DNA from 2 places in the Verrucosispora sp. CNZ293 genome. Region 1 is predicted to be linked to the other one. Evidence: riboswitches for the same ligand, from Rfam matches in the RefSeq annotation. Region 1 holds a riboswitch; the other holds the start of a gene.
The links. Region 1 has a riboswitch for thiamine pyrophosphate ahead of CLT74_RS28335 (ECF transporter S component). Riboswitches for the same ligand answer to the same signal wherever they lie in the genome.

Region 1 (6,515 bases):
GGCCTGCCACACCTCGATCCTGGCCTCCGGGTCCAGCCCGGTCGTCGGCTCGTCGAGGAAGACGACGGGCGGGTTCCCGATGAGACTCATCGCGATGTCCAGTCGGCGGCGCATGCCACCGGAGTACGTCGCCACCCGCCGCCCACCCGCCTCGGTCAACGCGAAGCGCTTCAGCAGGTCGTCGGCGATCACGCCAGGTGCCCTGAGGTGACGGAGCCGGGCGACCAGGACGAGGTTCTCTCGCCCGGTGAGGATCTCGTCGACGGCCGCGAACTGTCCGGTGAGGCTGATGGACTCGCGTACGTCGGCCGGCTGGGCCGCGACGTCGAAGCCGTTGACGTGCGCGGTGCCCGCGTCGGCTTTGAGCAGCGTGGAAAGGATCTTCACCACCGTGGTCTTGCCCGCCCCGTTCGAGCCGAGCAGGGCGAAGATGCTCCCCCGCGCCACATCGAGATCCACGCCGCGCAGCACACGCAGCTTCTGGTACGACTTCTCCAGGCCCCGCACCCGAATCGCAGGCTCCTGAAGCTGACTGGTTGTCACAGGGACGTTCATGCCCGTCAGCATGGAGGGTTGACGCAGCGTCATGGTCAAGCCCGCAGCGACGCCGATTCCCGCTGGCGTACACAAGGCCGAATCCGGCTGGCCGCCGGGCAAGGTGGTCCTAGTCGTACGGGCGCTTGGGCGCTGGCACCTGCCGCCAGGACTCGACCTCAAGGTAGGGGATCTCGGCGTCGTTCACCGGATCCCGGCCGAGCCGGTCACTGTAGCGGCCGGTCACCTCCACCCAGGTGTCGTCGGGCAGCCCGGCTGGTACGTCGCCGGTCAACCCGAGCTTGACCGGGCGGCCGTCGGCGGCGCAGCAGGACAGCACCATCCGGGCCAGGATCGGCTCGCCGTCTCCGCCGGTGGCGATGAAGCCGGTGAGCTGCACCCGCCGATCGCCTATCGACGCGCCCCTGTCGAACAGTGCCCGGGAGGCGTAATCCAGGACACTGACCTGCACCGGGTCGCCCTCGGGCAGCGGCGGGTAGTCCGACTGCTGCTGGCTGCTCAGCGCGGTGCCGGCCTGACCCGCCGCGTACGAGCCGAGGGCCGGCGGGGCGACCAGCAGCAGGCCGAGCACCGGCAGGATGAGCAGCCAGCCGACCCGGGGCTCGTGGTGGGCATGCCCGTGCCCGTCATGGTCACCGGGCCCGCCAACGCTGTCGTGCCCGGCGCCGGACCCGCCAACCGGCACGCCAACGCTGTCGTGCGGAGCGCCGCCGCTGCCGGCCGGGACGCCAACGCCTACACCGGCCGGCGCGGCACCGTCGCCACCGGCGGGAGTGCCGCCGGGACCGCCGGTCGGGGCCAGGGCGCGGGGAACCGCCGGGCGCAGCTCGTACCAGAGAGTCATGATCGCGGCGGCGATCAGCAGCAGGCCGGCGGCGATCAGGAAGGGACGCAGCCCTTCCTTGACGTAACGCAGGTAGAGGTCGGTGACGCTGGCCCGGATAACCGCGCCGCCGAGCAACAGCAGGATCACCGCCTGCGCCTGCCGGTTCACAGCAGCACCGCCCCGGCACCCACGGCGACCAGCAGGGCCACCACGAATGTGGTCGGCGCGAACCGGAAGGCGAACCGGCGGCCGAACACACCGGCCTGCATCGAGATCAGCTTGAGATCGACCATCGGCCCCACCACCAGGAAGACCAGTCGGGACGTGAGCGAGAACTGGGACAGCGAGGCCGCCACGAAGGCGTCCGCCTCCGAGCAGAGCGAGAGCAGTACGGCGAGCAGCGCCAGCGCCAGGATCGACAGCCACGCGTTGTCGGCGAGAGTCTGCAACCAGCGCTCCGGCACCAGCACGTTGATGCTGGCGGCGGCCATCGCACCGAGCACCAGGAACCCACCCGCATGGGTCACGTCGTGGCGGACCGCGGCCCAGAAGGCCCGGCCCCGGGACGCGTCGTCCAGCTCCGGCCGACGCGGCATCCTGATCCACTCGGTGCGCCCGAGCCGCAACCAGAGCCACCCCATGATCATGGCGACGATCAGGCTCGCGACGCCCCGGGCGAGCACCATCTCGGGATTGTTCGGGAAGGCGACAGCTGTGGCGGTGAGCACGATCGGGTTGACCGCCGGGGCGGCGAGCAGGAACGCCAGCGCGGCGGCCGGCGTGACGCCCCGGCGGATCAGCGACCCGGCGATCGGCACCGCGCCGCACTCGCAGCCCGGCAGCACCACCCCGGCCGCGCTGGCCGCCGGCACCGCCAACGCCGGGTGCCGGGGCAACGCCTTGGCCCAGAAGGACCGGGGTACGAAGACCGCGATCACAGCCGAGAGCAGCACTCCGAAGACCAGGAACGGCACCGCCTGCACCATGATCGAGACGAAGACTGTGGTCCAGGTCTGGATGCGGGGATCGTCAAGGGCGGCGGCGATCGGCTCCCGAAAGATGATCAGGAGGATCAGCAGCGCCGCCAGCACCTCCACCGAGCCGATCCGGTCGCCGAGCCAACGCCGGGGCGGCTCGCCACCACTGGGCTCCGGAGGGCGTGTCCCGGTGTCCACGCCCCCACCGGAGGGCCGGCCCTCAGGGCCGCCGGCTGGCACGGCCCGGTCAGTGTCTGTGGTCACCCGTCACCCTTCGGCCGTGGCGGATCGGCGAACTGAGATTACCGTCCGGCGTGGATGACGTCGATGGATGTCACAGTTTTGGCCGGACCGCCGCTCCCCGACCCGGCCGGCTCGTAAATCCCCGCGCCAGCAGGTCACGCCTCCCGGACCACCGGATCACGGGAGGCAGCCACCCGTCGTGACCAGGGAAGATCACATTGCCGGTGGATCTTCGGTGGTGTTAGCGTCGGCGGGACAGACAACACCTCCGACAGGGGAGCGCACAGCGCTGAGAGTGCGGGTCCGCCCGCAGACCCTCCGTACCTGATCTGGGTAATGCCAGCGCAGGGAGTTCGGTCCACCTCCAGCCCGCCACGGTTCGGCGCCGCCGAACGGGGCGTGCGTCTTGCCTGGTTCGCATCTGGACTGGGAGCAATCATCGTGAAGAGCACCGACAGCAACCGCTGGCGCACCATCGACATCGTGGTGGCCTCGGTCATCGCCGTCGCCTTCGGCGTCATCTTCTGGGCCTGGGGCCTGGTGTGGAGCGCCACCGAGGGCGCCTTCAGCTTCTTCCCGCCGGCACAGACCCTCATCTACGGCGTCTGGCTGGTGCCGGCCGTCCTCGGCGGCCTGGTCATCCGCAAGCCGGGCGCCTCGCTGTACTGCGAACTGCTGGCGGCGATCATCTCGGCCCTGCTGGGCAGTCAGTGGGGCACCATCGTCCTGTTGCAGGGCCTGATGCAGGGGCTCGGCGCCGAGCTGGCCTTCGCCGCCTTCCGGTACCGCTCGTACCGGCTGCCGGCCGCCCTGCTGGCCGGCGCGCTCACCGGTCTGAGCGCGGCCGTCTTCGACTTCGTCTACTGGAACGCCGAACGCGACATCGCCACCTACCGCGTGCCCTACGCCCTGATCACCATCGTCAGCGCCACCGCAATCGCCGGTGCCGGCGCGTACGCCCTCACCCGCGCCCTGACCCGCACCGGCGTCCTCGACCGCTTCCCCGCCGCCCGCGACCGCCCCCTGGTCTGACCTCCCGGAACTCATCGCGTCGATCATGAGGTTGGCGGCATTCCGATCCACAGCAACCGTCAACCTCATGATCAACGAGCGAAAGGAGGGTGGGATGGTGAGCGGGGTGCGGGTGCGGGGGTTCGGGTGGCGGCACGCGGGACGGCGTGACTGGGCGGTACGCGGGGTTGATCTGCGGGTGGAGCGCGGTGAGCGGGTGCTGCTGCTCGGGGCGTCGGGGGCCGGTAAGAGCACGTTGCTGGCGGCGTTGGCCGGGCTGCTTCCCGAGGACTCCGGGGAGCACGCGGGCAGCATCGAGATCGACGGCCGGCCGGCGGACGAGGCACGCGACCGGGTAGGCATCGTCTTCCAGGACCCGCAGTCGCAGCTCGTCATGGCCCGCAGCGGCGACGACGTGGCGTTCGGGCTGGAAAACCGGGGTGTGGCGGCCGAACAGATCTGGCCTCGGGTGGACGAGGCGTTGCACCGGGTGGGTTTCCCGTACCACCGAAACCGGCCCACCGCGGCGCTGTCCGGCGGCGAACAGCAGCGCCTCGCCCTGGCCGGCGTGCTGGCGCTGCGTCCCGGTCTGCTGCTGCTCGACGAACCCACGGCCAACCTCGACCCCGCGGGTGCCGCCATGATCCGCTCGGCACTCGCCCGGGCGATGGACGCCGACACCACACTGATCCTGGTCGAACACCGGGTGGCCGAGGCGCTGCCGCTCGTCGACCGGGTGGTGGTGCTCGAACCCGGCGGCGGGATCCGCGCCGACGGTCCGCCGGAGGCGGTCTTCGCCGCACACGGGGACGCCCTCGCCGCCGAGGGGGTCTGGGTGCCCGGTCGGGAGATCCCGCCACGTCGGGCCACCGGCCCACCCGGTGAGGTGCTGCTCACCGCCGAGCGGCTCGGCCAGCCACCCCGACTGGCCGCCACCGACCTGACCGTACGCGCCGGTGAGGCGCTCGCCGTGCGCGGACCGAACGGTGCCGGGAAGTCCACCCTGGCGCTGCTGCTCGGTGGCCTGCTCCGGCCGGGCACCGGGCGGCTGGCGGCGAGCCCGGCACTGGCCGGAGCCGACGCGCGTACCGCGCCGCACCGTTGGCGGGCACCGGCGCTGACCCGCCGGATCGGCTCGGTGTTCCAGAACCCGGAGCACCAGTTCGTCACCGGCACGGTCTTCGACGAACTGGCCCTGGGGCCGAGGCGGACCGGGGTCGCCGAGTCGGCGGTCCGCGACCGCGTGACGGAACTGTTGAGCCGGCTGCGGCTGGACCGGCTCGCCGCCGCCAACCCGTACACCCTCTCGGGCGGCGAGGCGCGGCGGCTGAGCGTGGCGACCGCCCTGGCCACCGCGCCCCGCCTGCTGATCTGCGACGAACCCACATTCGGTCAGGACCGGCGCACGTGGCGCGAACTGGTGGACCTCCTCGCCGACAGGCGCGACGCGGGTCACGGCCTGGTCACCGTCACCCACGACGTGGAGTTCGTGGCCGCCCTGGCCGACCGCACGCTGGCCCTCGAACCGTTCGACGCCGGACCGGTACGACGATGATCACCCTGGAGCCGATCGCCCGTCCGGACGCACCGCTGGCCCGACGCAATCCGGTGGCCAAGCTGACGGCGGCGATGCTGTTCACGTTTCCGCTGATGGCCACGCTGGACCCGGTCACCCCGGCGATCGCGATCGCCGTGGAACTGGCGGTGCTGCCGCTGTTCGGGGTGCACCCCCGGCTGCTGGCCCGACGGTCCTGGCCACTGCTGGCCGCCGCCGGCGGCATTCTGGTCACGCTTGTACTCTTCGCCGCCGACCGGTCGGGCCGCGTGCTGCTCGACGCGGGACCGATCGTGGTTACCTCGGGTGTGCTGCTCACCGCGATCGGTCTGGTCCTACGGCTGTTCGCGGTGGCGCTGCCCGGCGTGATCGTCTTCGCCACCACCGACCCGACGGACCTGGCCGACGCGCTGGTGCAGAACGCCAGGGCACCCGCCCGGTTCGCCATCGGCGCGCTTGCCGCGTTCCGGTTGGTGCCGCTGCTCGGCCAGGAGTGGCAGATGATCAGCATGGCCCGACGGGCGCGCGGCGTCGAGGCGGGACACAGTCCGGTGGCCCGGCTGCGGCTGTTCGTCTCGACGGCGTTCACGCTGCTGGTCGGGGCGATCCGGCGGGGCACCCGGCTCGCCGTGGCGATGGACGCCCGGGGCTTCGACAGCGCGGTGCCACGCACCTTCGCCCGCCGGCAGCGTTTCGTCGCGGCCGACTGGCTGCTCGTCATCGGCGCGACGGCGATCGCCGGGGCCGCGCTCGCCGTCAGCGTGGCGCTCGGCATCTTCCGTCCGCTGGTCGGCTGACCCCGCCGGTGCCGGGACGGCACCTGCTCAGCGGCGTACGTGGTCGGTGCCTGGCACCGGCGCGACGCGGGAGGGCCGGGGGCCGGGTGCGGATACCGCTGCCGCACCCGACCCCGCGGACCGTCAGCTACGCCGGAAGGCGTAGCGGCGGACCTGGCCGGTCCGCTGGCCCCGGCCCACCCCGGACGCGCCGGTGGCCGGCGGACCCGCCTTCGGGGCGGTCGGCCGTACGGCCGGCAGGGTGGGCACCGGCGTGATGGCGACGTCGTCCAGGTTCGCCGGTGTGACGGCGGCGAGTTCGGCCGATTGACGGTCGGGACGGGACTTCCGGGAACTGCGCTTGGCGGGCATCTGTGCCTCCTCGCTGGGCCGGCGACCGGTGGACGGTCGATCGGCCGCGTCGTGCGGACCGCCATCAGAGCGGTCGGGGACGGACGGGACTGCTGCCCCGGGAACGGCCACGGAAGACGCCACGACCGCCGACGGCGGGTGGACACGCGCGGACGCCCGGGAGCACACGGGTCGCGGCACGAACGGCGGCGGACCCGGCT
Region 2 (6,515 bases), 600 kb from region 1:
GTGGGCGTGCTCGTCGTGGCCGAGCAGGACCTGGAGTTCGACGTCGTCGCAGTCGATCGTCCCGTCCTCCGGGTCGGTGACCTTGACGGTGTAGGCGACCTGGTCACCCCAGGCGAAGAAGCCACCATCGGGCGGGAACTCGATGGTCACGGTCGGTGCCGTGTTGCCGACGGTGACCGGCACGTTCGCCACCGCGCTCCGTCCCGCCGGGTTGGTCACCCGGAGCTGCGCCGTGTAACTCCCGGACCGGGTGTACGTGTGGGTCGGGTTGGCCTGGGTGGAGGTGCCGCCGTCGCCGAACGTCCAGGCGTAGGTGAGCGTCCCGCCGTCGGGGTCGCGCGAGCCGGCGCTGGAGAAGGTGACGGCGAGCGGTGGCGCTCCGGAGGTGGGGTTCGCCGAGGCGACCGCGATCGGGGCGCGGGCACCGGCTGTGTAGTCGATCCGGTAGACGCCGGAGTTGTCGTTGTTGCCGCCGAAGCCGCTGCCCCACTCGATCAGGTACAGCGCGCCGTCGGGGCCGAACTCGAAGTCCATCGGCCGGACGAAGGTCATCTGGTCGAGGATCCGGTTGATGTCGACAAGGGACTTGCCGTCCCGGCTGACCTGCATGGTGTACATCCGCGACTGGTTCCACTCGCCGAAGATCGACTTGCCGTCGAAGTACGCCGGCCACTGGCGGCGGGACGAGATGGTCGGGTCGTACCGGTAGACGGGGCCGGCCATGGGGGCTCCGCCGCCGCCGATCTCCGGGAAGCGGCTGTTGCCGCCGTAGCCGTAGTCGACAGTGGCTGGGATGGCCGCCGGCAGGTTGGTCAGGCCGGTGTTGTTGGGGGAGTTGTTCACCGGCGCGGAGCAGTTGAACTTCGCCCCGCTCGGGCCGGACGGGAACTGGTAGTCGTTGTACGCCTGGTTGTTGCCGTGGCAGTACGGCCAGCCGAAGTTGCCGGGCCGGTCGACGATGTTCCACTCGACCAGACCCTCCGGGCCCCGGTTCGCGTTGGCGGTGGTGGCGTCCGGGCCGTAGTCGGCGACGTAGAGCACGTTGGTGACCCGGTCGATGCCGATCCGGAACGGGTTGCGCAGGCCCATCGCGTAGATCTCCGGGCGGGTCCGCGCGGTGCCCGGGGCGAAGAGGTTTCCGCTCGGGATGGTGTACGTCCCGTCGGCCTGCGGCCGGATCCGGAGCACCTTGCCGCGCAGGTCGTTGGTGTTCCCGGCGGTGCGCTGCGAGTCGTAGTCCGACCGGCCGGAGCGCTCGTCCAACGGGCTGTAGCCACTGGACTCGAAGGGGTTGGTGTTGTCCCCGGTGGCCAGGTAAAGGTTGCCGGCCGAGTCGAAGACCATCGTCCCGCCCATGTGGCAGCAGGTGTTGCGCTGGGTGGGCACCTCCAGCACCACGCGCTCGCTCGACGGGTTGATCGTGTCCCCGGTGACGGTGAACCGGGACAGGTGGTTGCGGGAGCCGCCCGCGCTCGGGGCGTAGTAGAGCCAGACCCACCCGTTGCTGCCGAAGTTGGGGTCGAGTCGGATGCCGAGGAGGCCGTCCTCGTTACCCGCGAAGACGCTCAGCCGCAGCGCGGTGACCGTCTGGCCGGTGTCCGGCTTGATGATCTGCACCCGGCCGTCGCGTTCGATGTAGAAGACCCGGCCGTCGGGCGCGATGTCCAGCTCCATCGGGTTGCTGGTGTTGCTGTCCAGCGTCACCTTCTCGAAGCTGGCGGCTCGGCCGGCACCACAGTCGGCGTGCACCACCCCGGCCGCGGTCTGGATACCACCGAGGAGGTGTTGCCGGAACTCGGCGTTGGTGAAGGAATCCTGGGTGTGCCCGCCCCCTGTGTACCAGGACCGGCCACCGTCGAAGTTCTGGCACCAGGCGATCGGGTGGTCGTGCCCCATCGCCCCGCTGCCCGGGCTGTAGCTGCGCTCGTCGAGGGAGGCCAGCACCTGCACCTGGCGGGCGCGGGGGTTGGTGCGGAAGTTGTACCACTCGTCGAAACGGGACCACCGGTCCGGCAGATGCCGGGTCGACTCGTGGGTGGTGTCCTCGACCTTCACCGTGGCCGTCTGGTTGGCCGGGTGGCTGTTGAAGTAGGCACCGACCAGTTGGCCGTACCAGGCCCAGTCGTACTCGGTGTCGGACGCGGCGTGCACGCCGACGTATCCGCCGCCGGCGCGGATGTAGCGCTCGAAGGCCGCCTGCTGGCTGGCGTTGAGCACGTCACCCGTGGTCGACAACCAGATGACCGCCCTGAACCTGGCCAGGTTGGTGTCGGTGAAGGCGGCGCTGTCCTCGGTGGTGGTGACGGTGAACCCGTTAGCCGTGCCGAGTTGCTGGATCGCGCTGATGCCGGCCGGGATCGAGTCGTGCCGGAATCCGGCGGTCTTGGAGAAGACGAGGACGGAGTACGGCTCCGCCTCCGCCGCGGCGACCGGTACGGCGGCCTGGGCGGCGGCCGGGCCGGCGATCGGGGCCGGTGCGGCGGCCAGGATGAGTACAAGGGCGAGTAGCGCCATGGTCGCTGCGGCGAGCGGTGCTCGCCGCCGACGGGGTCGGGGCACGAAGATCTCCTCTGTCCGTGGTACGGGTCGGAGTGGACGGCGGTGGTCACTCCCGTCGGTCCGACCGCCCATACCTGACGAGCGAGGTCTGGGTGGCGACAAGCCGATCCGATCACTCAATTGGCGTTAGTGAATCTAGTTTCGAGCAAGGTAGGCCCTTGTAACGTTTTGGTAACGGGGCCAGTCTTTATTGGTGTGAGTCGCTGTATATCGGTGCCTTTCCTCGGCGGCCGTGCTGCTGCGAGTCGGTTCAGCAGGCTGCGGCGGGTCGGCACGATTGGGCAGCCCTCGCCCCGGCCGACGGCGCAGGACGGGGGTTGGCGGAGCCGGCGAAACGACGTACGGTGACACCCAACGAACCCACGGGAGCCCGGTGTACCGGGCTGAGAGGGGGGCTGTGAGCCCCCGACCGTCGAACCTGATCCGGGTAATGCCGGCGCAGGGAGGAGTGTTGCCGTGCCGTCCCTCGGACGACTGCATCTCATCACCGACACCCGACCCGGGCGGGATCCGCTCGCCGTGCTTGATGCCGTGCTGCCGGTGGCCCATGCCGAACTGGTGGTGCAGGTCCGGGTCGAGGACAGCGCGACCGACCGGCAGGCGTACGAGCTGACCCGGCAGGTGCTCGCCCGCTGTGCGCCGTACGAGGTGCCGTGCCTGGTCAACGACCGACTGCACGTGGCGCTGGCCACCGGTGCCGCAGGTGGTCACGTCGGTGCCGACGACCTGCCCGTGGCAGCGGCCCGGCAGGTGCTCGGCCCAACGGCCGTGCTCGGTGCCACCGCGCGGCAACCGGCAACCGCGCTCGCGGCGGTCACTGACGGGGCGAGCTACCTGGGCGTCGGGCCGTGCCGCGCCACCGCCACCAAGGACGGGCTGCCACCGCCGATAGGTGTGGCAGGTGTCCGGGCGGTGGTCGAGGCGGTCGAGGTGCCGGTGATCGCCATCGGTGGGGTGACGGCGGCGGACGTGCCCGAGTTGCGGGCCGCCGGCGCGTACGGGGTGGCGGTGATCGGTGCGCTCTCCGGGGCCACCGATCCCGCCCGCGCCGCCGCCGACCTGGTTCGGGCGCTGACATGGTGACCGGCGATCCCGCCACCACCGACCTGACCCGGCACCGGCCGGATGTGGCGGTCGTGGGGGGCGGCCCGATCGGCTGGGCGGTGGCCTGGCGGTGCGCCAGCCGTGGCATGCGGGTGGTGGTGCACGATCCGGCGCCCGGGTCCGGTGCCTCGCACGTGGCCGCCGGAATGCTGGCGCCGGTCGCCGAGGCGTACTTCGGCGAGCGGGAGCTGACCGGCCTGTTGACCGAGTCGGCCGACCGCTGGCCCGGGTTCGCCGCCGCACTCACCGAGGCGACCGGCGCCGACATCGGCTACCGGACCGAGGGCACCCTGGTGGTCGGGCTCACCGCGGACGACCTTGCCGAGGCGCGCCGGCTCTGGGCGTACCAGCAGGGGCTGGGGTTGCCGGTGACCCCGCTGCGCCCGTCCCAGCTACGCGAGCGCGAGCCGGCGTTGGCGCCCCGGGTGCGCGGCGGCGCGCTCGCCGCCACCGACCACCAGGTCGATCCGCGCCGGCTGGTGCCGGCGCTGCGGCTGGCGGCGCAGCGGGCCGGAGCGGTGCTGGTCGCCGAGCCGGTACGCCGGCTGTCCGACATCACGGCCGGCGTGACAGTGGTCGCCGCCGGCTGCGGCGTCGCGGCCCTGACCGGCCTGCCGGTCCGTCCGGTGAAGGGGCAGGTGCTGCGACTGCGCGCGCCCGATGGCGGCCCGCCGGGCTTCCGGCACGTGATCCGGGGGTACGCCGACGGCGAGCACGTCTACCTGGTGCCGCGGGACAGCGGCGAGGTGGTCGTCGGCGCGACCGTCGAGGAGCGCTCCGACCTGGACATCTCCGCCGGAGCGGTGCTGCGGCTGCTGCGGGCCGCCGTCGACCTGCTGCCGGAGATCGCCGAGTACGACCTGGTGGAGACGTTGGCGGGGTTGCGCCCAGGCACGCCGGACAACGCCCCGATCCTGGGGCCGTTGCCGGGGCACCCGGACGTGCTCGTCGCCGCTGGTCACCACCGACACGGGATAGTCCTCACGCCGGTCACCGCAGACCTGATCACCGAACTGATCATCGGAGGTGGCAGCGCCGACCCGCTGCTCGCTCCCTTCCGGCCGGACCGGTTCGCCGACCTGTCGGACGTGGTGGGCGCGGTTGCCGCCGGCAGCACCTTCCAGCCAGCGACGGAGGGATGACTCGTGGAACTGACGGTGAACGGTGCCGGTCGCAGCCTGCCGGACGGGTTGACGGTGGCCGACCTGGTCCGCGACGTCACCGGCCAGCAGCGTGGCGTGGCGGTGGCGGTAAACGGTGAGGTGGTACCGCGTACCGGCTGGCCGGCGACGGTGCTGCGCGGCGGTGACCGGGTCGAGGTGCTCAGCGCCGCCCAGGGCGGGTGAGTCGGATGGCGAACGAGTCGACCGGCTTCGAGCTGGGCGGGGTGCGGTTCAACTCCCGGCTGATCCTCGGTACCGGTGGCGCGGCCAACCTGCACGTGCTGGAGCAGGCGATCCGGGCGTCCGGCACCGAGCTGGTCACCCTGGCGCTGCGTCGGGTGGAGACGGTGCCGAGCGGCCCCGGCGGTCTGCTGGACCTGCTCGACAGGTGTGGCGTGCGGCTGCTGCCCAACACCGCCGGCTGCTACACGGCGGGCGAGGCGGTGAAGGTGGCCCGGCTGGCCCGGGACGCGTTCGAGACCGACTGGATCAAGCTGGAGGTGATCGGCGACGAGCGCACGTTGCTGCCCGACGGGGTGGAACTGCTGCGCGCCGCCGAGGAACTTGTCGACGACGGGTTCACCGTGCTGCCGTACACCTCCGACGACCCGGTGCTGGCGCGGCGGCTGGCCGACGTCGGTTGCGCCGCGGTGATGCCGGCCGGCGCGCCGATCGGCTCCGGCCTGGGGATCAACAACCCGCACCACATCCGGCTCATCCGGCAGGACGTCGGCGTGCCGGTGATCCTGGACGCCGGTATCGGCACCGCCTCCGACGCGGCGCTCGCCATGGAGCTGGGCTGCGACGCGGTGCTGCTGGCCAGCGCGGTGACCCGGGCGGCGGACCCGGTGGCGATGGCCACCGCGATGCGGTACGCGATCACCGCCGGCCGCCTCGCCCACGCCGCCGGTCGCATCCCCCGCCGCTTCCACGCCCTCGCCTCCACCCAAGACGAAGGCCGCCCCCACCTGTGACCGCACAAACAGATCTCGTGGATCCTGGCCCGGGAGCGCCCCTCCAGGGGCCGGTTCGTACCAAGATCCAGGTGCCCTCGGGGGTGGTGCTGCTGACGGATCGGCGGGTGGCGCGGGGTGGGCTGGTTCGGGTGGTGGCGGCGGCCGTGGCCGGGGGAGTGCGCTGGGTGGTGCTGCGGGAGAAGGATCTGCCGCGCGTCGAGCGCCTCGCCCTCGCCGCCGAGCTGCGGTCGATCCTGACCGAGGCCGGCGGAACCCTCATCGTCGCCGGCCCCGACCCACTGATCGACCACGGCGATCCCGACCGCGCTGCGCTCGGCGCCACCGGAACCAGCCGGTCGCCGGTCGCGCTGCACCTGTCGGCGGCCGGCCCCTATCCGCCGCCCGCCGCCGACCTGGTCGGTCGCTCCTGCCATGACGCGTCGGAACTGCGCCGCCTCACCACCGAGGACTACGTCACCCTCTCACCGGTCTTTCCCACCCGGACCAAGCCCGGCTACGGCCCGCCCCTGCGCCCCGAAGGCCTGGCCGAGCTGATCCGGCTGAGCCCGGTGCCCGTGCTGTCCCTCGGCGGCATCGAGACGCCCGCCCAGGCACGCGCCTGTGCCGTCGCCGGCGCCACCGGCGTCGCAGTCCTCGGCGCCGTCATGCGCGCCGACGACCCGACCGCCGCAGCCAGCACGCTGACCCGAGCCTTCGCACAGGCCACCAGAAC

Region 2: linked by a shared signal. The riboswitch ahead of thiE (thiamine phosphate synthase) and the one ahead of CLT74_RS28335 (ECF transporter S component) in region 1 are both predicted to bind thiamine pyrophosphate.

What each region holds. Positions count from the first base shown of each region.
Region 1 is NZ_PEFR01000001.1:6,199,884-6,206,398, reverse strand. It holds gene CLT74_RS28350 (ATP-binding cassette domain-containing protein) at 1-555, opposite strand, end outside; gene CLT74_RS28345 (TIGR03943 family putative permease subunit) at 665-1,549, opposite strand; gene CLT74_RS28340 (permease) at 1,546-2,487, opposite strand; TPP riboswitch at 2,865-2,970, shown strand; gene CLT74_RS28335 (ECF transporter S component) at 3,043-3,633, shown strand; gene CLT74_RS28330 (ABC transporter ATP-binding protein) at 3,731-5,167, shown strand; gene CLT74_RS28325 (CbiQ family ECF transporter T component) at 5,164-5,964, shown strand; gene CLT74_RS28320 (hypothetical protein) at 6,088-6,315, opposite strand.
Region 2 is NZ_PEFR01000001.1:5,599,358-5,605,872, forward strand. It holds gene CLT74_RS25595 (ThuA domain-containing protein) at 1-2,559, opposite strand, end outside; TPP riboswitch at 2,912-3,021, shown strand; gene thiE (thiamine phosphate synthase) at 3,016-3,642, shown strand; gene thiO (glycine oxidase ThiO) at 3,636-4,805, shown strand; gene thiS (sulfur carrier protein ThiS) at 4,809-5,009, shown strand; gene CLT74_RS25615 (thiazole synthase) at 5,015-5,800, shown strand; partial or broken gene CLT74_RS25620 (thiamine phosphate synthase) at 5,866-6,498, shown strand.